2 regions of the Kribbella sp. NPDC055110 genome follow, and region 2 is predicted to be linked to the other one. Evidence: riboswitches for the same ligand, from Rfam matches in the RefSeq annotation. Region 2 holds a riboswitch; the other holds the start of a gene.
What was found. Region 2 has a riboswitch for glycine ahead of ACWF0M_RS36515 (L-serine ammonia-lyase). Riboswitches for the same ligand answer to the same signal wherever they lie in the genome.
Positions count from the first base shown of each region.

Region 1: it holds a riboswitch for glycine, as region 2 does, so the genes downstream of both, gcvP (aminomethyl-transferring glycine dehydrogenase) here and ACWF0M_RS36515 (L-serine ammonia-lyase) in region 2, are expected to answer to the same signal.

Region 1 covers NZ_JBSGTS010000005.1:288,799-292,170, forward strand. Annotated here, with positions in the region: gene gcvP (aminomethyl-transferring glycine dehydrogenase) at 1-2,048, opposite strand, end outside; glycine riboswitch at 2,118-2,207, opposite strand; gene ACWF0M_RS11145 (MerR family transcriptional regulator) at 2,316-2,822, opposite strand; gene ACWF0M_RS11150 (bifunctional nuclease family protein) at 3,119-3,372, opposite strand, start outside.
Region 2 covers NZ_JBSGTS010000045.1:3,334-6,705, reverse strand. Annotated here, with positions in the region: gene ACWF0M_RS36525 (hypothetical protein) at 1-158, shown strand, start outside; gene ACWF0M_RS36520 (alpha/beta fold hydrolase) at 163-1,578, opposite strand; glycine riboswitch at 1,777-1,884, shown strand; gene ACWF0M_RS36515 (L-serine ammonia-lyase) at 1,964-3,337, shown strand.

The sequences.
Region 1 (3,372 bases), on a different contig from region 2:
TCGCCGCCGAACTCGCCCGGCTTCGCGAGCCCGAGCAGGGCGTTCAGGTTGGCGCCGTCGACGTACACCTGACCGCCGTGGTCGTGGACGATCTGGCAGACCTCGCGGACGCTCTCCTCGTACACGCCGTGCGTGGACGGGTACGTGATCATGATCGCGGCCAGCTTCGCCGCGTGCTCGGAGGCCTTCGCGCGCAGGTCGTCCAGGTCGATGGTGCCGTCGTCGTTGCCCTTGACAACGACGACCTTCATCCCGGCCATCACGGCCGAGGCGGCGTTGGTGCCGTGCGCGCTGGCCGGGATCAGGCACACGGTGCGGTCCTGGTCGCCGCGCGCGTGGTGGTACCCGCGGATCGCGAGCAGGCCGGCCAGCTCACCCTGCGAGCCCGCGTTCGGCTGGATCGACACCTTCGCGTACCCGGTGACCTCGGCGAGCCAGCGCTCCAGCTGACCGATCAGCTTCACGTAGCCGGCCGCGTCCTCGATCGGCGCGAACGGGTGCACGTCCGCGAACTCCGGCCACGTGACCGGCTCCATCTCGGTGGTCGCGTTCAGCTTCATCGTGCAGGACCCGAGCGGGATCATGCCGCGGTCCAGCGCGTAGTCCTTGTCGGACAGCTTGCGCAGGTACCGCAGCATCGCCGTCTCGGACCGGTGCGTGTTGAACACCGGGTGCGTCAGGTACTCCGTGGTCCGCGGCACGCTCAGAGCGGGAGCACCGAGCGTGTCGTCGTACTGCCCGCCGAAGGACTGGCAGACCCGGGTCAGCGTCGCGACGTCGGTCTTCTCGTCGCAGGAGATGCCGACGTGGTCCGCGTCGACGAGCCGCAGCCAGATCCCGTTCTGCCGGGCGGCGTCCACCACGTCGGCGGCGCGTCCCGGGACCCGGGCGAGGACAGTGTCGAAGAAGTCGTCGTGCACGACCTCGACGCCCCCGGCGCGCAGCGAGGCGGCGAGCTTGCCGGCGTACGAGTGCACACGCTCCGCGATCGCCTTCAGGCCATCGGGCCCGTGGTAAACGGCGTACATCGACGCCACGACCGCGAGCAGGACCTGCGCTGTACAGATGTTCGACGTCGCCTTCTCGCGACGGATGTGCTGCTCGCGGGTCTGCAGAGCCAGCCGGTACGCCGGGGCGCCGTCAGCGTCGACCGAGACGCCGACGAGGCGACCGGGCAACTGCCGCTCGAGGCCGGAATGCACCGAGATGAACCCGGCGTGCGGGCCGCCGTAGAACAGCGGTACGCCGAAGCGCTGCGAGGAACCGATGACGATGTCGGCGCCCGCCTCACCCGGCGCCTCGAGGACCGTAAGCGCGAGCAGGTCGGAGGCGACGGCAACCAGCGTGTCGCGCCCGTGCGCCGCCTCGATGAGCGGCTTGAGGTCGCGGACGACGCCGTTGGACCCCGGGTACTGCACGAGGAGACCGAAGAAGTCGCCCTCGGGCAGACCGTCCGTGGTGTCGGCGACGACGACCTCGATACCGAGCGCCTCGGCGCGGGTCTGCACGACCGCGATCGTCTGAGCGAACGTGTCGGCGTCGACCAGGAAGCGGTCGGACTTGCTCTTCTTGTTCGAGCGGTGCGCCAGCGTCATCGCCTCGGCGGCCGCGGTGCCCTCGTCGAGCAGCGACGCGTTCGCGGTCGGCAGCCCGGTTAGGTCGGAGACCACGGTCTGGAAGTTCAGCAGCGCCTCGAGCCGGCCCTGGGAGATCTCCGGCTGGTACGGCGTGTACGCCGTGTACCAGGCCGGGTTCTCGACCAGGCGGCGGACGATCACGGACGGCGTGAAGGTGCCGTAGTACCCCTGGCCGATCATCGAGGTGGCGACGGTGTTGCGGGCCGCGAGCTGGCGGAGCTCGGTCAGCGCGTCCACCTCGGAGGCGGGCTCCGGCAGCCGGAGCGGCTCGGTGGAGCGGATCGACGCCGGGACCGCGTCGTCGACCAGCGCGTCGACGTCGTCGTACCCGAGGAGCTGCACCATGCGGGCGACCTCGTCCGGTCGCGGCCCGATGTGGCGATCGGCGAAAATTGCAGAGACTTCGGTCATCAAGAGGCTCCGTTGCTGACGTGCTTCCGGTCGCCTCCCCCTCTGTCACGCAACGCGCTCCAGAGTCGCCTATGACACTCGGTCCATGGGCCTGAGAGGTTCCGGGGAGGAATTGCCCCTTCGGCGCCCGATGACACGGGTCTCTCCCGAGTGCTGTGAACGGCTGCCTCGAGGCTACCAGGAATCTCCGAACAGTTCGGGCAGCAGCCCCCGGGCGGCGCCGCGGAGCGAGTCTGCAGTGAGTGGGCGCACAGTGAAGAAACTGGATCAGCCGGTCATCCGGGCGCGACGGCGGGCGGCGAGTTCGTCGCCCTTGTGGCCGTCGGCGTCGCCGTCGTCGTGACCGTCGGCACGCTCCTGGGGCAGCTCGGACAGCGACCCCTCGACCTCGCGCCAGACACCGCCGAGCGCGATCCCGAACACCCCCTGGCCGCCGGCCAGCAGGTCGATCACCTCGTCGGGCGACGTGCACATGTAGACCGACGCGCCGTCGCTCATCAGCGTGATCTGCGTCAGGTCGTCGAAGCCGCGCTTGCTGAGGTGCGCGATCGCGGTCCGGATCTGCTGCAGCGAGATCCCGGCGTCGAGCAGCCGCTTGATCACTTTCAGCAACAGAACGTCGCGGAAACCGTACAGCCGTTGCGTCCCCGAGCCGGTCGCCGGGCGGACGGACGGGGAGACCAGGCCGGTGCGGGCCCAGTAGTCGAGCTGCCGGTAGGTGATCCCGGCCGCCGCGCAGGCCGTCGGACCCCGGAACCCGACGTCCTCCGGCATCGGCCGCAGGTCGTCGTCGAACAGCAGACCCTGAACGCCGGCGGTGGCAGTAGCGGCTGCCACAGCCTCAGCGTGCGCGTCGGACGTCGACTGCGCCGTCAGATCCGTGTCCCCGGTGCGTGTCACGCCTGAGCCTCCCTGGATACCGACTGGAACGAGCCATCTCCGTGGAGTGACACCACCCCACGACGTCTTCACGGTAAGCCGCCGCCCGAACAGGGTCAACGACAACCGCATCGAGCCGGGAGCGTGTCGCGACCGCCGTACGAATCGTTACCTAGGTGCGCTGGTGCTCGTCAGCTCTTGTCGAAGTCCTCCGGGGTCACCTGGTCGAGGAACTCCCGGAAGCGCTCGACCTCCTCTTCCTCCTGCACTTCGTCCGCGCCGTCCGTCTCACTCTCCGGGACCGGGATGCCGGCCTCGGCGAGGATCTCGTCGGCGCAGAACACCGGGGTGCCGGTCCGCAGCGCGATCGCGATCGAGTCCGACGGCCGCGCCGAGATCTCGGTCTTGTCGTCGAACACCAGGATCGCCTCGAAGATGCCGTCGG
Region 2 (3,372 bases):
ATCCGCAACCGGACGATCCGTTCTGGTTCGTCGACAACTGCCGGACCCAGACGCAGGCACTGGAGAGCGCCTGCGCCGAGCTCCGACTGATGGCGGGCCGGCTGGTCCGAGGCGATCAGCTCGACCGCGTTCTCGAAGTGACCGGCGTACCGGTCTGACCCGTCAGCCGGCGGGCTGTACGGCGGCACAGCTGCTGCCGCGCTCCGGCACGTCCCGCGCGATCAGGTAGTCGTCGATCGTGCTCTTCATGCACGGGCTCTTCGAGTAGCTCCCGTGTCCCCAGCCCTCGTACGTCAGCAGTACGCCGTACCGTCCGAGCTGGCGCTCCACGCTCTGCGCCATGGTGTAGCCGGTAGCCGGGTCGTGGAGCGCGTTGGCGACCAGCACAGGCGTCTTCAGGTGCCGGACTCTCAGCACGTGCTGCGCGTTGTTGGCCGGCGGTGCGCCGAGACACATCGAGACTGCCTGCAATTGACCGGGGTAGCGCAGATCCTGGTTGTTGTCCGCGAGCCGCTGCAGGTGAGCGGCGTACTCGCGGTAGTTGCGGACCGGCAGGTTCCAGTCCTGACAGAAGACAACCAGCGGGAACGGTGCAACTCCCGTGTTAACGGGCTTCGGGGGAGTTACGCCCGTCTTCATCAGCTCGGCGAGCGCGGACCACTTCGGTTCGTAGAGCAACCTGAACACTGAGAAGCTCAGCGTGAACGGGTCCGGCGAGGTCTTGAGAAGATCGGCCCAGCGCGCATGGATGTCGGTGTTGTGCAAAGCGCAGGCCGTTGCCGCGTCGCACCATTTCACGAACTCGTCGAACGAGTCCTGGGCCCCGGACGCCTGGTCGTCGAGGAACGATCGCGTACTCGGCGAGGCGTGGTCGATCACGCTCTCCAGCACCATCGCGCGGACCCGGTGCGGGTACGTCTCGGCGTACTGCGCTCCGAGCAGCGTCCCGTACGAGCTGCCGTGGAAGGAGATCGTGGACTCGCCGAGTGCTCGCCGTACGGCGTCGACGTCGCGCACCGTCTGCCAGGTGTCGATGTGGTCGTACAGCGGACCGGTGTGCTCGCGGCAGTCCGCGGCGAGCTGCCGGTTGTAGGTGATCGTCGCGGTGAACTCGGCCGCGCTCTTGATGATCGGCGACGGCTGCCTGTTGAGCAGCTCGGCCGAACAGCGCACCGGGTTGCTGCGCGCCACACCGCGCGGGTCGAAGCTGACGATGTCGAAGCGGTCCTGCAGGTCCGTGCTGAACCGGTCGATCCCGGTCTTGATCCGGTCCACTCCCGAGTCGCCGGGTCCACCCGGACCGAACACCAGGACGCCGACGCGTCCGCTCGGCACCTTCGCCGTACGGCGGGCGATCGCCAGGTCGAACGTGGCGCCGCCGGGGTCGCGCCAGTCGACCGGCAACCGGAGCGTCGCGCACTGCGAGCCGAGTACCTCGGCCGGATCGTCCTTGCCCTCCGGTTTGCAGTCGGTCCACTGGGCCCGAGGCGTGGTCGCGGCGGCGGGGAGGGTCGTCAGTCCGGCGGCCGCGACGCCGAGCAGTACAGCGCCGGTGACGGCGCGTTGGATGAACGTCATGCCGTCGATCCTTCGGCAATCGCTTGCTCCCGGCATCGGGGAGCTGCCCCCGCGCGACCCCGAGCGCGGCTTGGGGGTGTTGTTAGGGTCGCGCAGCATTTCCGTCGCCTACGTGGTCACGGTGCTCGCTCGGGCCGGATTGACGGCGGCCGCGAGACCGCCGTACCGTCCACAGCGTCAGCAAATTCAACAGCCGCATGAACCCGTGCGGGAGAGACCCGGGGCGGAACTCGTTTTCCGCAGGCCGGGCGCCGTAGGAGCAACTCTCCCCAAGAATCTCTCAGGCACCTTCACCGCGCGGGCGAGGCACCTCTGGAAGGCATCCGCCTGACAGAGCGGGGAGGACACCAATCGGTCAACGTCGACCGGAAGGAACCTCCACACGATGGCGATCAGCGTCTTCGACCTGTTCAGTATCGGGATCGGCCCGTCGAGCTCCCACACCGTGGGACCGATGCGTGCGGCCCGCACTTTCGCACTCGGCCTCGCCGGCGACGGCCTGCTGGCCGCGACCACGACCGTCGAGGCGCAGCTCTTCGGCTCGCTCGGCGCCACCGGGCACGGGCACGGCAGCAACAAGGCCGTCCTGCTCGGTCTCGAGGGCGCCGACCCGGAGACGGTCGCCACGCACTCGGTCGACGCCCGCGTCGAGACGATCCGCGAACGCGGCCGGATCCAGCTGGCCGGCACCCACGAGATCGCGTTCGACGAGAACACCGACCTGCTCATGCATCGCCGCAAGGCGCTCCCGTACCACCCGAACGGGATGATCTTCGTCGCCCGCGACGCCGACAACGCAGTACTGCGGGAGCGCACCTACTACTCGGTCGGCGGCGGATTCGTCGTCGACGAGAACGCGGCCGCGGGCGACCGGATCGTGCCGGACACGACGCCGCTGAAGTACCCGTTCACGACCGGCGCGGAGCTGCTCGACCGGTGTCGCGAGTCGCAGCTGTCGATCAGCGAGGTGATGCTCGCGAACGAGCTCGCCTGGCGGACCGAGGACGAGGTCCGCGACGGGCTGCTGCACATCTGGCAGGTGATGCAGGACTGCGTCCGCGAGGGCTGCGAGACCGAGGGCATCCTGCCCGGCGGCCTCAAGGTGCCGCGGCGCGCCCACGCCCTGCACAAGAAGCTCACCCAGGACCCGTGGTCGGTCGACCCGCTCAAGGTGATGGACTGGGTGAACCTGTTCGCGCTCGCGGTCAACGAGCAGAACGCGTCCGGCGGCCGGATCGTCACCGCACCGACGAACGGTGCCGCCGGCATCATTCCCGCCGTACTGCACTACTACCGGCGCTTCGTGCCCGGGGCGACCGAGGACGGCGTGGTCCGGTTCCTGCTGGCCGCCGCGGCGATCGGCGTGCTCTACAAGGAGAACGCGTCGATCTCCGGCGCCGAGGTCGGCTGCCAGGGTGAGGTCGGATCGGCCTGCTCGATGGCCGCCGCCGGGCTGTGCGAGGTCCTCGGCGGTACGCCGGAACAGGTGGAGAACGCCGCCGAGATCGCGATGGAGCACAACCTCGGCCTGACCTGCGACCCGGTCGGCGGGCTGGTGCAGATCCCGTGCATCGAGCGGAATGCGATGGCGTCGGTGAAGGCGATCAACGCGACCCGGATGGCGATGCACGGCGACGGCGTTCATGTGGTCACGCTGGACAAGGTCATCAAGACCATGCGGGAGACCGGCGCCGACATGAAGGTCAAGTACAAGGAGACGTCCCGCGGCGGCCTCGCCGTCAACGTCATCGAGTGCTGATCACGGAGCTGCGGCGACGGCTCCGTGATGTCGGG